2 regions of the Aeribacillus sp. SP014 genome follow, and region 1 is predicted to be linked to the other one. Evidence: predicted binding sites of a transcription regulator. Region 1 holds the regulator's gene; the other holds the start of a gene.
What was found. The regulator LexA, encoded in region 1, represses DNA repair genes until DNA is damaged. The targets are predictions, from matches to a motif close to CGAACATATGTTCG.

Region 1 (7,374 bases):
TCCGCCGTAACCAATGCCTTTTCCGGTTAACACCCCAGCTTCAAATCCGCCGCGTATTCTTTTATATTGGCCAAACAAGTATCCGATCTCTCTTGCGCCAACTCCAATATCACCGGCAGGAACGTCAATATCTGGTCCAATATGTTTGTAAAGCTCTGTCATAAAGCTTTGTGTAAATCTCATAATTTCCCCATCTGATTTACCTTTCGGATCAAAATCAGATCCGCCTTTTCCTCCGCCGATCGGCTGCCCAGTCAATGAATTTTTGAAGATTTGTTCAAATCCTAAAAATTTAATAATGCTGGCGTTGACGGTCGGGTGAAAGCGCAAGCCTCCTTTATATGGCCCAATTGCACTATTATATTGCACTCTAAATCCGCGGTTTACACGCACTTTTCCTTCGTCATCCACCCATGGAACGCGAAAAATGATCAATCTTTCCGGCTCAACAATTCTTTCAAGTATTCCGTGCTTTATATATGTAGGATGTTGAGCAAATACAGGCACAAGCGAGTCAAATATTTCTTTTACAGCTTGAAGAAACTCAGGCTCATTCGGATTTTTTTCTTGCACGGATTGAAATACTTCATTGACATATTGCTTTGCGTTTTCCAATTCACTTTGTTTCATAAGTAATTGATTCATAGCACCTCTCCTATACCTAAAATTTAAGCAGTTAGAAGAATTCAAACAATTCAGTAAATCATCCCGGCACTGGCTAAGGAAGCGAAATCTACAATAAAAAATTCTACAACAAAATAAATCAAAAAACAATGACTGTTGAGAATTGTTGCATAATAGCTTTGCATGCAGGCGCGGAGAAGGCGCCTGAAATTTGTTTCATTGAATCTAGCTTGTCTGCATACATATTGATTAGAAAACATTTTTAAAAATTTAACATCGCTAAGAGAGGGAATTTTGAAAATTTTATAAAAAGAAAAAGGATGCCTCACCTGTTTTGAGACATCGAATATTCAGTGTATGGAACGGTATAGCCCGATCACTTTTCCGAGTATTGTCACATTTTTTAAAATAATCGGTTCCATTGTTGGGTTTTCCGGCTGAAGCCGTATAAAGTCTTTTTCTTTGAAAAACCTTTTTACGGTCGCTTCATTGTCGTCTGTGAGCGCGACAACGATGTCGCCGTTATTGGCTGTTTGCTGCTGTCTGACAATAACTAAATCTCCGTCCAGAATGCCTGCTTCGATCATGCTTTCTCCGACTACTTCAAGCATGAAAAGTTGATCATCACCTGATGCAATATGATTCGGAAGCGGAAAATATTCTTCGATGTTTTCAACGGCAGTGATCGGAATACCAGCCGTCACTTTTCCTATGACCGGCACGTTGATCACATTGTTTGTTAGAAGGTGGCTGCCATCATCGTCCAAAATTTCAATGGCTCTCGGCTTTGTGGGGTCTCTTCTAATCAGTCCTTTGCTCTCAAGCTTTGCTAAATGCCCGTGAACAGTTGAACTGGAGGCAAGACCGACCGCTTCGCCGATTTCTCTTACAGAGGGAGGGTATCCTTTCTTTTTTACTTCCTCCTTAATGAAGTTCAAAATATCTTGTTGTCTCTTAGATAATTTTGTTGACATGTCAAGCACCTCAGTCATATCAATTTGTGTCGATTATAGCATGATTTTTCCAAAAAAGCAAACGTAAGTTCGAATATTTGCTTGACAGAAACATGTGTTCCCTTTTATACTTAAAAACAAAAAACCGAACAAATATTCTGTTTCAGGGGGCGGTTCTAAATGGATAAATTATCATGGTCTTACATCGTTTCTTTTTTCCTTGTCATCATGGCGGCAGTTTTGGCGATTTCGTATACTGGAGAAAGGGAAGAGCTCGATCATTATTTGGAGGTTCAAGTGAAGGAAGGGGACAGTTTGTGGAAAATCGCTGATGAATATAAAGAATATGACAATATGTCTCATTCAGAGTTTGTTAAATGGGTTCAGGAGCGAAACAATCTCCAAAGCCTTGTTGTAAAACCGGGGGAAACAATCGTCATTCCGATTGAAAAAAATAAATACTACAATGCTGAATATTTGGCAAACAAAGAATAACCGCAAGGAGCATTTAACATGAGAGCAGTCGTTTATGCAAGAGTCAGCACTGAAAAAGATGAGCAGGAAACATCTTTGAAAAGACAGAAGGACGAGCTGTTAAAGCTCGCAGCTGAAAACGGTATGGAAGTTGTTGAAGTGATAGAAGAAAAAGCGAGCGGGTATGATGTTGATCGTGAAGGGGTTTTTCAACTGCTGGAATTGATTGAGGAGAAAGAAATTGAAGCGGTATTAATACAGGATGAAACAAGAATTGGCAGAGGGAATGCCAAAATCGCCATTGTCCATTCCATTTTGAAACAAGGTGTGAAAATTTTCACCGCTGCCCATCGCGGGGAGATGGAACTGTCTGAATCAGACACGATGGTGCTTGAAATCATAGGAATTGTCGAAGAATATCAACGAAAAATTCATAATTTGAAAATAAAGCGGGGAATGTTGAGAGCTATACAAAATGGGTACAGGCCTGAAAAAAATTTAAAGAATAGAAATTCTTCCTATAAAAGAGAGCGAAAAGAAGTTCCGATCGAGGAGATTGACCGATTGCGGAAAAACGGCCTGACATTTTCAGAAATAGCGGCAACATTAAGAGGATTCGGCTATGACGTTTCAAAAGCTACTGTCCATCGCAGATATCAACAATTTTTGTCAGAAAAAGGCGAATCATAGCAATAATTGTTGTCATTAGTGGTTGCATTTAGTATGATAAAAGAGCGCGGCAAAAATATACAAGGGGTTCAGCTTATGATTTCAAAAGAAAAACTTAACCGTATTAATGAACTATCTAAAAAGTCTAAGTCAGAAGGATTGACGCAAGAGGAAAAGCTTGAGCAGCAGCAATTAAGGCAGGAATATTTAGAGTCGTTTCGTCGGGATTTTCAAAACACCTTAAAAAATGTTACAGTGATTGATCCAAAAGGTAATGATGTTACACCGGAAAAATTGAAAAAATTAAAAAATAAAAGGCTGCATTAATGGATGGGGTGTTGCCTTATTACAACAATAAAGATAAGATTATAAACTGAAAATACAGATGAGAGGATGATAATGGTGACTCATTCCATTCAAGATTTATCCATCATGACGATTCGAACATTATCCATTGACGCGATTGAAAAGGCGAATTCCGGACATCCTGGAATGCCAATGGGCGCCGCACCAATGGCTTATGCGCTGTGGACGAAATTTATGAACATTAACCCTGAAAACCCTAATTGGTTTAATCGAGATCGCTTTGTTTTATCTGCCGGACATGGGTCGATGCTGCTTTACAGCTTGCTTCATTTATCGGGTTATGATCTTTCCATGGATGATATTAAGTCGTTTCGTCAATGGGGAAGCAAAACACCTGGACATCCTGAATACGGACATACACCTGGCGTTGACGCAACAACTGGACCATTAGGCCAAGGAATAGCAATGGCCGTTGGAATGGCGATGGCAGAACGTCATTTAGCAGCTACATACAATAAAGAAGGATACAATATTGTTGATCATTACACATACGTCATATGCGGTGACGGTGACTTAATGGAAGGGATTTCCTCTGAAGCAGCTTCCTTAGCTGGTCACTTGAAGCTTGGACGATTAATTGTTCTTTATGATTCGAATGATATTTCCCTAGATGGGGATTTAAATAAATCATTCTCAGAAAATGTAGAAGAGCGCTTTAAATCTATGGGCTGGCAAGTGCTGCGCGTTGAGGACGGCAACAACATTGAAGAGATTTCGAAAGCAATTGAAGAAGCCAAATTGGATGAACAACGACCGACATTAATTGAAGTAAAAACAACAATCGGATATGGTTCGCCGAATAAAGCAGGCACTTCTTCCGTTCATGGTTCGCCGTTAGGCCCAGAAGAGACAAAATTGACAAAAGAAGCCTATGCATGGACATTTGAAGAAGATTTCTATGTTCCAGCAGAAGTTTATGAGCATTTTGAGAAAAATGTAAAAGAACGTGGAAAGCAGAAAGAAATTGAATGGAATAATTTGTTTGAAAAGTATGAGAAAGAATATCCTGAACTTGCAAAAGAGTTAAAGGCAGCAATCAATGGTGAATTGCCAGAAAATTGGGATCAATCTTTACCTTTTTATGAAGAAGGAAAAAGCGTTGCAACCCGTTCTTCTTCTGGAGAAGTATTAAATGCAATAGCTGAAAAAGTTCCTTATTTCTTCGGGGGATCTGCAGACTTAGCTGGATCAAACAAAACGACAATAAAAGGTTCAGGAGACTTTTCTGCGGAAGATTACAGCGGACGAAACATTTGGTTTGGTGTCAGAGAGTTTGCCATGGGAGCAGCATTGAACGGTATGGCTCTGCATGGAGGTTTACGTGTTTTTGGCGGAACGTTCTTTGTTTTCTCTGACTATTTGCGGCCAGCGATTCGTTTAGCAGCATTAATGAATCTCCCTGTAACTTACGTGTTCACTCATGACAGCATAGCGGTTGGAGAAGACGGACCAACACATGAGCCGATTGAACAATTAGCTTCTTTGAGAGCAATGCCGAATCTTTCTGTCATTCGTCCAGCTGATGGAAATGAAACAAGAGCTGCGTGGAAGGCTGCGCTGGAATCTAAATCAACACCGACTGCATTAGTATTAACGCGCCAAAATTTAGAAACTATTAAAGGTACGAAAGAAAATGCTGAAGAAGGTGTTGCAAAAGGCGCTTATGTCATTTCACCGGCGAAATCGGATCAACCGGATGCTCTTCTACTTGCATCAGGTTCAGAAGTAGCATTAGCTATTAAAGCTCAACAAATTCTTGCATCCGATGGAATTGATGTGCAAGTCGTCAGCATGCCGTCATGGGACCGTTTTGAAAAGCAATCAAAAGATTATAAAGAATCAGTTCTTCCTAGCAGCGTAACGAAGCGTCTTGCGATCGAAATGGCATCTTCGCTTGGCTGGGAGCGCTATGTCGGATCTGAAGGTGAAATCTTAGCTATCGACAAGTTTGGAGCATCTGCACCTGGGGAAAAAATTATAAGCGAGTACGGTTTTACTGTTGAAAATGTTGTCGAAAAAGTAAAAGAATTAGTTCGGAAATAATCGCCAAAATTAGTGCCTCTATCCGCCACCATAAGACAAACCTTTTACATTCCTTGCTTTATAATAGCAAAAAAGGAATGTAACAATGAGGTGAGCGCATGAGGCACTTTTATTTGTATTTGATAAAAAAGGAATTTGCTGAGCATTTTTATCATAGGGAATCGAAAATTTTTCAGTTATATCAAGAATTTTTTTGGACAAGGAAAACGCATCCTATTTTTGAACAATTGGAAAGGCAAGTCAATTATATTTCAAGAGCCATTCCCATTTCAGAAATAGATTTGCTGCTTCAGTCATTCTTGTCTCATCGAAACCATTATCAAAAGGTATCATCGATTCACGCCATCCAAATGGAAAATCAAAAAGGACAAGCTACTATGGTTTTAAAGGAACGGTATATTGAAATGATTTGTACCGGCAGCTTTGACGGTGAGTTATTGTTTTTTGATATATTGGGAAAATTTGATCCTTATTTTTTTGCCATGGATTTTACAAATGAACGATACGGGTGGCTGAGTCCGATTAAAGAAAGAAAATTTGTCTAAAGTTGCGGAAATTTGCTAATGAAATATTGTATAATGTCATATGGTTTAGTACACTGTATGATAGACAACATGAAGGAGGAAATAAGATGGAACTTTGGCTGGCGATATTAATCGCTGTTCTGGCATTACTTGCCGGCGTAGCGCTAGGCTTTTTTATCGCTCGAAAGTATATGATGAATTATTTGAAGAAAAATCCACCTATTAACGAACAAATGTTGAAAATGATGATGATGCAAATGGGAATGAAACCGTCCCAGAAGAAAATCAATCAAATGATGAAAGCGATGCAAAATCAATTAAAATAATTTCGTTTCAGGCATTATTGAATGATTTTTCATTAAATTAGTTCATGATGACCAATCATATTTTTTGACATCATGTAATTTTTATCTATACTATTTAATATATGCGTTGTTTTATACGGAATTGTGAAGTAAGAATTAGTCTTTCCTTTCTCAAGGTAAGATTAATTCTTTTTTCGTTATAAGAAGTTGTAAGAATATGGTATTCATGGCAGGAAGGTTCATTGTAATAATGTGCGGAAAATGTCAAACGTTCTTTTAAACATTTATTCAATGATCTGTTAGAATGAATGGAGGTAAATCTTTTGGAAGGAGCAGCAAAATGTCGGAAATTAATGTGTTTTTAGCATTTGGAGCAGGTTTTTTATCGTTTATTTCTCCGTGCAGCTTGCCTTTATATCCTGCTTTTTTATCGTATATAACTGGGGTATCGGTTAATGAGTTGAAAACTGAAAACGCTATGCTGCAAAAAAGAAGCTTATTACATACTTTCTTTTTTTTAGTTGGTTTTTCTGCCATTTTTATCGCAATGGGATTCGGCACATCCTTGATTGGAAACTTTTTCTTGAACTATCAAGATCTGATAAGACAAATAGGAGCGATCCTCATTATCTTTTTTGGACTTGTTATTCTCGGTGTTTTTCAACCTGATGTTTTAATGAAGGAAAGAAGGATTGAATTCAAAAATCGTCCAGCCGGATTTCTTGGATCTGTTCTGATTGGTATGGCGTTTGCAGCTGGATGGACTCCATGTACGGGCCCAATTCTTATGGTAGTAATCGGTTTAGCGGCAACCAATCCTAGTTCTGGAGTTCTGTATATGACAGCATATGTGCTAGGCTTTGCAGTACCGTTCTTTATTTTATCATTCTTCATCGGGCGGATGAATTGGATCAAAAAACATAATGTGAAAATCATGAAAATTGGAGGCATATTCATGATTTTCATGGGAATTCTGCTGTTTTTTGATTGGATGACTAAAATTATTAATTGGATGAACAAAATTCTTATATTTTTACCAACCGGGTTTTAATTTTTAGTCATTTAAGAGAAAAACGAGATTTTTGACAATATTTTAAACCTCTCGGTACTTTTTTGTGACAGAAAGTAGTATAATATCAAAGGATTTAGTTTGCGAGGATAATTGAGGTGGAATTAATTTGAAAGCATTGATCGTTGACGATGCGAAATTTTTAAGGGAAACATTAAAGGACATTTTGAAAAAGCATAGTATTGAGGTTGTTGCAGAAGGGGAAAACGGCATCGAAGCGGTACAATTATACAAACAATTACAACCAGATGTATTAATCACAGATATCACAATGCCGAAAATGAACGGCATTGAGGCTATTACAAAAATTAAACAGGAATTTCCGGATGCGAAAATCATTATATGTT
Region 2 (7,374 bases), 1.4 Mb from region 1:
GAATCGCACGACGCCGTTTTGTTTCGTTTATGGCGATTTCCATCGATTTTGTGATTGTATCAGCATACATAATGACATGCCCGTTTGCGTTCCGAGCCGCCCGTCCGATTGTTTGAATAAGAGAACGTTCCGAACGGAGAAATCCTTCTTTATCTGCATCTAAAATTGCAACGAGAGAGACCTCCGGAATATCAAGCCCTTCCCTGAGCAAATTGATCCCGACCAACACTTCATGTTTGCCAAGGCGCAGGTCGCGGATAATTTCAATGCGCTCGAGCGTTTTAATTTCGGAATGGAGATATGTCACCTTAATCCCGATTTCCCGCAAATAATCCGTTAAATCTTCCGCCATTTTTTTCGTTAATGTGGTCACAAGCACCCGCTCATTCCGTTTAACCCGCTTTTGAATTTCGCCGATTAAATCGTCTATTTGCCCTTCAACAGGTCGGACGTCAATGGTTGGATCTAAAAGTCCAGTCGGACGGATAATCTGTTCAACAACAACCGGCGTATGCTCCAGCTCATACGGCCCAGGGGTGGCAGAAACATAAATGACATGTTTCATATGCTTTTCAAATTCCTCAAATTTTAACGGACGGTTGTCAAGTGCTGAAGGCAAACGGAATCCATGATCGACAAGCACTTGTTTTCTCGCCTGGTCGCCGTTGTACATCCCGCGGATTTGCGGAATCGTCACATGCGACTCGTCAATGACGATCAAAAAATCATCTCCAAAATAATCTAAAAGCGTATAAGGAGTCGAACCGGGCGGTCTTAATGTAAGATGACGGGAGTAGTTTTCAATCCCGGAGCAAAAGCCCATCTCCCGCATCATTTCTAAATCATATCTTGTCCGTTGCTCGAGCCGTTGCGCTTCCAAAAGCTTTCCATTCTCCCGCAGTTCATGCAGCCGTTCCTCAAGCTCCTTTTCAATATTAGCAATGGCAATTTTCATTTTTTCTTCTCTTGTCACAAAGTGTGATGCCGGGAAAATCGCTACATGCTCCCGCTCTCCAATAATTTCGCCTGTCAGCGCATCAACTTCACGGATACGGTCGATTTCATCTCCGAAAAATTCCACGCGGATACAATGTTCATCGCGCGAAGCAGGGAAAATTTCCACTACATCCCCGCGCACGCGAAAAGTTCCCCTGCGAAAATCTACATCATTTCTTTCATACTGCACATCCACTAAACGGCGCAGCAAGTCATTGCGCTCGATTTCCATTCCTGTACGAAGACTTACGACCAGCTCACGATATTCTTCTGGCGAACCTAAACCATATATGCAAGAAACGCTTGCGATAATAATAACATCTTTCCGTTCAAACAATGCAGAGGTGGCCGAATGTCTTAATTTATCAATTTCATCATTAATGCTCGCATCTTTTTCAATATACGTATCTGTTTGCGGAACATACGCTTCCGGCTGATAATAGTCATAATAGCTGACAAAATATTCAACTGCATTGTTCGGGAAAAATTCTTTAAACTCGCTATACAGCTGTCCGGCTAGCGTTTTATTATGGGCAATGACCAGCGTCGGTTTGTTCACTTCTTTAATCACATTGGATATCGTAAACGTTTTGCCAGTTCCAGTTGCACCTAACAATGTCTGATGTTTTTTTCCTTGCCTGATTCCCTCCACCAGCTCTTTGATAGCTTTCGGCTGATCTCCTTGAGGCTGGTAATTTGAAACTAATTCAAACCGATCCATGGAACATCCTCCAATTCAGAAACTTATATTTTATTTTAACATATAATCAGGCTGAATCACCAAAAATACGAACTGACGTTTGATTTTCATAGACAATAAAAACCTGTCAATCGTGTTGAACAGGTTTAAGTAGATGTTTTCTTATCCTTTTTCATGCTTCTGGCAGCGATAAAACCAGCTGCTAAGCTGGCTACATCCAAAATGGCGATATAAATAGTATCCATATGACCTGCAAAATAAGAGGCAATTAATAAACCAGCTGTCAACAATGTCCCAACGACATGACTATATGTAACTCTTGTGAAAAATAAGACAAGCAAAAAAGGGGCGAATGCGGCAAACACAAGCTTGATCATAAAAAAACCTCTTTTCGTCAACGGTTATACATTTATTATATTGAAGCCCTCAAAAAGCTTTCAAGCAAAACCACAAAAGAGAAGGGAAAAATAAGCCAATGCAAAGAATAAAAAATAATGCGATGTATAGCGGTCAGAAAAACTAGGATACAGGGGAAATAGTTGAAATCGATGAAGTCAAAATAAACGAATAGAAATAGCTTTATGATTATATTTAAATGCAATAATGAAGCTCATAGGCTAAAAAATTCGCCTTTATGAAAGCAACTTTTATACTATATTTACTTTTTTCTTACGGTCACCCCCTAAGCATATAAAAAAGCATCCAATAGTCGCCTTTTTTCACTATTGGATACTCTTTCTTAATCTTGAGATAGATAAAACAAATGATCTAAATTTACATATGAAATATCGTATTCAGAATTTACTGCATGTAATATTTTTTGATAATCTTCCACCTTAAGATCTAGTGGTAGATTTTCAAACAATTCTCCATTTACATGAAAATCCAGTATTAATGCACAAAAATCTTTACCATCAACTAAATCCATTGCAAACTCTCTAAAAATATCTGCATCTTCTTCATTTAACTGTTCATCTGACAATACATAGATTTTTATTACATTTTGAAATTGTTGAATATCCTCTTCATTCATGTATTCATAAAGGTCTTCTTAATCCCCGATAATAAGATATCCCATAGACATACTGTTTTTAAATAATAAATAAATTTCTAAATCCCTGAGTCTAATTTGTCTTTTTTAAGATATATAATTTAATTGATTCTCCCTCTAAATGTAGAGATGTTTAATAATTATTTAAAGATTAAAAAATATTTTTCAATATTCGTTTTGTTTCAGGATATACATTGCAATACTCCTGAACTCCACTTATCAAAAAATGAATAATTCCAGCCACCTAAACTTAATCATCTCAGCTGTAACATAAAGAGCTGTTAGGTCACCGAGCAATATCTTGGATCAATTCTCTTTAGCATTAGTTTTAGCTTTATCTAATTCTTTTTGGTTCTTAACTGCATTCTTGAAAGCTTCCTTTTCTTGTACACATTTTTGTATGCCTGATTTTATTTTATGGCTTGGGTTATCTGTAACGATTATTTGCCGATAAATGTTCTTGAGCTTTATTTTTGATTATTCTCCAAAAACGCCTCATATGCTAAACCGATTGCTCCGCAAAGTCCCGCATTATCCCCTAATCCGGGCGGAACAATATAATCTGCAATCTTTTCTAGCACCACTTCATGGCGAACATAACCGTTTAATAAAGCTTGAACATTTTGATGTATAAGGGGGAACAATTGCTTTTGTTTGGCGACTCCGCCGCCAATTATTATTTTTTTAGGCGATAAAACGAGTATAAGGTTGGCAATTCCTTGTGCAATATAGTACCGCTTCCAAATCCCATACTTTCTCATTTTTTTCTAATTCTTGCCCCTTTTTTCCCCAGCGTTTTTCTATTGCTGGACCGGATGCCATTCCTTCCAAACAATCTTTGTGATACGGACAATTGCCGGCAAACGAATCTTCAGGATGGCGCCGAACAAGCATATGCCCCATTTCCGGATGGATTAGCCCGTGTACTAGATGTCCTTCAGAGATGGCACCGACTCCGATCCCGGTACCGATCGTCATATAAATGCAGCTATTCAGACCTTTCGCAGCCCCCCATTTCATTTCCCCCAGCGCTGCTGCATTGACGTCGGTATCAAAGCCAATTGGAATAGGGAATTCTTTTTTTATCGCTCCGACAAGATTTATATTCGCCCACTGTAGCTTCGGAGTAGATGTTATGTATCCGAATGTTTCGCTTGTGCGATCTAAATCAATCGGACCGAATGAGCCAATTCCAAGCGCTTTAATATCTTTATCCCGAAAAAATTTGACCACTTGTTCAAGCACTTCATCAGGCGTTGTCGTCGGAAAAGAAGTCCGCTCGATGATATTTCCGTTTTCATCTCCAATTCCACAGACAAATTTTGTTCCGCCCGCTTCAATTGCACCTAAAAGCATGCACAATTCCTCCCATGATTTTGTCCAAAATGTTATGTCCAATTTTTCATTAGCGGCAGGTTGTCAAATTAATAAGATTATAATAAATGTCATATGTTTATGGAAGAGAAATATTAAAAAATGCAAGAAAAAAAGGCGATCAGCCATTAGCTGAAAGCCTCATTTAGAAGTTTTTTATTTCGTTCCCATAAAATCGTTAAACTAATGAGGGTCACTAAAACAGTCGCCCCCATATCAGACAGAATGGCTATCCAAAGCGTAAGCCAGCCTGGAATCGTCAGCAGCAGTGCAGCGGCTTTTAAACCTAGAGCAATCCCGATGTTTAACTTGATGATTCTGTTCACTTTTTTGGCGGTTGAAATAGCTTCAGGCAGCTTCCCTAAATGATCTTGCATTAAAACGATATCAGCCGTTTCAATTGCGCTGTCTGTTCCTTTTCCCATTGCAATGCCTAAATCAGCAGCTGCGAGCGCAGGCGCATCATTGATACCATCTCCGATCATTGCCGTTTTTCCTGAGAGAGACAGCTCTTTTACCTTTTCCACCTTTTCTTCCGGCAGAAGGTTTGCAAAATATTCGCTTAAACCAACCTTTTTCGCCACTTTTTCAGCAGTTTTTTCGTGGTCTCCTGTCAACATGACAGTCCTCTTCACACCTGTTCGGTGAAGCATGCGGATCACCTGGCTGCTTTCCTGTCGAATTTCATCCGCTATACCGACCATACCGAGAACGTTTTTGTCATCTGAAACCAAAACGATTGTTAGTCCTTCCTGTTTAAAGGCCTTTATGTCTTCCTTTACATTTTCGCTGAGCGAAAGATGTTGAATCGTTTTTTCATTGCCGACACGGTATTCCTTCCCGTCTATCTCCGCTTTTATTCCCTCACCTGATGTTGCAACAACGGAGCGAGCCTCCAAAAGGGAAACGTTTAACTCATCTATTTTTTTCATAATGGCTTTAGCGATCGGATGAGTAGAGGATTTTTCAATTGATCCGATGATGCTCCAAAAAGAAGGATCATATTCTACAAACTTCTCTACATAAGGCTCCCCTTTTGTCAGTGTTCCTGTTTTATCAAAAGCTATTATTCCAATTTTCCCTAATTGCTCTAAATAAACCCCGCCTTTTACAAGAATGCCTTTGCGTGCATTTCTCGTGATTCCTGAAACGATAGCAATGGGAGAGGATAAAACTAATGCACATGGACAGCCTACAATTAACACTGCCAATCCTTGATATAAAGATGTTCTCCAATCAACTCCTAAGAAAAGCGGCGGAATAAAAATAACGACAAGAGAGATAAGCATGATCAAAGGAGTATAATATTTCGCAAACTTATTAATGAATTGCTCAGTCGGCGTTTTTGTTTCCTGCGCTTCTTCAACTAAATGCAAAATTTTCGCTAGAGACGATTCTTCATAAGGCTTTGTTATCCGAACTTTCAAAATTCCTTCATTATTAATGCTTCCGCCAAACACTTCATCTTTTGCTTCCTTTTCAACAGGGAGAGATTCTCCAGTAATGGCCGCTTCATTAACTGAGCTTTTCCCTTCCACCACTATCCCATCCGATGGAATTTTTTCACCGGCTTTGACAAGAACAATATCCCCTGCCTTGATGTCATGAATGGAAACTTTCTTTTCCTGGCCATTTATAACAATCGTAGCTTCATTCGGCGCAACTTCTAAAAGCGATTCGATAGAACGACGGGCCTTTTCCATTCCCAAGCCCTCTAAATATTCGTTCACTCCAAATAAAATGGCAACAACAGCACCTTCCTTCCACTCTCCAATGCCAAAAGCCCCAATCAAAGCAATTGTCATAAGGGTGTCAATGTTAAATTTCAATCGAACGAGGTTTTTGGCCCCTTTCAAAAATGTTTTATATCCGCTGATCACCGTAGCAATTATATACATTGTAACAGAGGCGGATGGTGATAATGTTTTTTCGAACACAACAGCAGCTATAAAAGCTAAAACCGAGAGCAAAACGAGCCACAATAAATAAGAATGTGTATCTTCATGTTTATTTTCTTCCTCAATATAGGCCCCATCCGATGCTAAAATTTTTTTGACTTTAGCAATATTAATTTCTTCATTGACATACAGTTTGCTAGATTGAAAATTTAATTTTGCATTTTCCCCATATTCAAGCTTTTGGATTTCTTCTTCCAGATTCTTTGCGCAATTTGCACAAGACAATCCCTTTACCCGATACTGAATCATTCTCTAATCCTCCAATGAAATAGAGTACACATTGCAGTATACAGTATATGTGTTTATATGAATAAGTGTTCATATTTTATATGTCCATTTTATGAAAAGGCAATTCAATTGTCAAATATTTTCGTAAATATAATTTTGACATGTACATATGAATAACCTTACAATATTAATGTTATCGAAATTCGATATCGATTCTCAAAATGGGGGGGTAAAAATGGAAGATAAAGTGTTGCGCAAGCTTTTTCTCGGTTTTATACATATTCATATTTTACATCATGCAAGCGAACATCCTATATTCGGCTTGTGGATGCTTGAGGAACTGAAAAGTCATGGCTACAACATAAGTGCAGGGACTCTTTATCCGATTCTCCACGCAATGGAAAAGGACGGACTGTTAGAAAAAACAGAACAAAATGTAGAAGGAAAAATACGAAAATATTATACAACTACACAGAAAGGGAAAGCCGTTCTGAAAGAAGCCCGGACGAAAGCGTACGAGCTTTTTAAAGAAATACATAATGAAGGTGGGGGATAACATGAAGGAATCAAAATGGAAAACGCTGTTCGAGATATTTGCCATTTCCACAAAGCTTGGATTGACCTCATTTGGGGGACCAATCGCCCATTTAGGATATTTTCATGAAGAATATATTCGGAGAAGAAAATGGTTGGATGAAAAGAGCTATGCAGATTTGGTTGCTTTATGCCATTTTTTACCCGGACCTGCCAGCAGCCAAGCCGGGATCGGCATCGGTCTCATGCGGGGAGGAATATTAGGCGGACTTTGCGCCTTTATCGGCTTTACGTTTCCGTCTGCAATCGCACTGATGATCTTTGCTCTTATTCTTAAAGAGTTACATATTGTTGATGCCGGCTGGATTCACGGCTTAAAGATTGTTGCTGCTGTTGTAGTCGCCCATGCTGTTATTGGAATGGCACAAAAACTTGCCCCTGACCTATGGAGAAAAGCCATCGCATTAGGCGCGCTAGTCGTTACTTTATTATGGCAACATGCTTTTTCCCAAGTTGTCGTCATGTTGCTAGCG

Region 2: a site for LexA is predicted at 1,786-1,799, ahead of uvrB (excinuclease ABC subunit UvrB). Genes of this name have one in related genera too.

The regions. Positions count from the first base shown of each region.
Region 1 covers NZ_JBSRXI010000001.1:2,155,784-2,163,157, reverse strand. Annotated here, with positions in the region: gene gdhA (NADP-specific glutamate dehydrogenase) at 1-645, opposite strand, end outside; gene lexA (transcriptional repressor LexA) at 975-1,598, opposite strand; gene yneA (cell division suppressor protein YneA) at 1,758-2,072, shown strand; gene ACVIJU_RS10545 (YneB family resolvase-like protein) at 2,091-2,741, shown strand; gene ACVIJU_RS10540 (DUF896 domain-containing protein) at 2,817-3,047, shown strand; gene tkt (transketolase) at 3,120-5,129, shown strand; gene sirA (sporulation inhibitor of replication protein SirA) at 5,228-5,674, shown strand; gene ACVIJU_RS10525 (YneF family protein) at 5,761-5,979, shown strand; gene ACVIJU_RS10520 (cytochrome c biogenesis CcdA family protein) at 6,299-7,009, shown strand; gene ACVIJU_RS10515 (response regulator) at 7,137-7,374, shown strand, end outside.
Region 2 covers NZ_JBSRXI010000001.1:3,551,545-3,558,918, forward strand. Annotated here, with positions in the region: gene uvrB (excinuclease ABC subunit UvrB) at 1-1,717, opposite strand, end outside; gene ACVIJU_RS17490 (CsbA family protein) at 1,843-2,073, opposite strand; gene ACVIJU_RS17495 (hypothetical protein) at 2,436-2,729, opposite strand; partial or broken gene ACVIJU_RS17500 (ROK family protein) at 3,215-4,103, opposite strand; gene ACVIJU_RS17505 (heavy metal translocating P-type ATPase) at 4,250-6,328, opposite strand; gene ACVIJU_RS17510 (PadR family transcriptional regulator) at 6,543-6,863, shown strand; gene chrA (chromate efflux transporter) at 6,865-7,374, shown strand, end outside.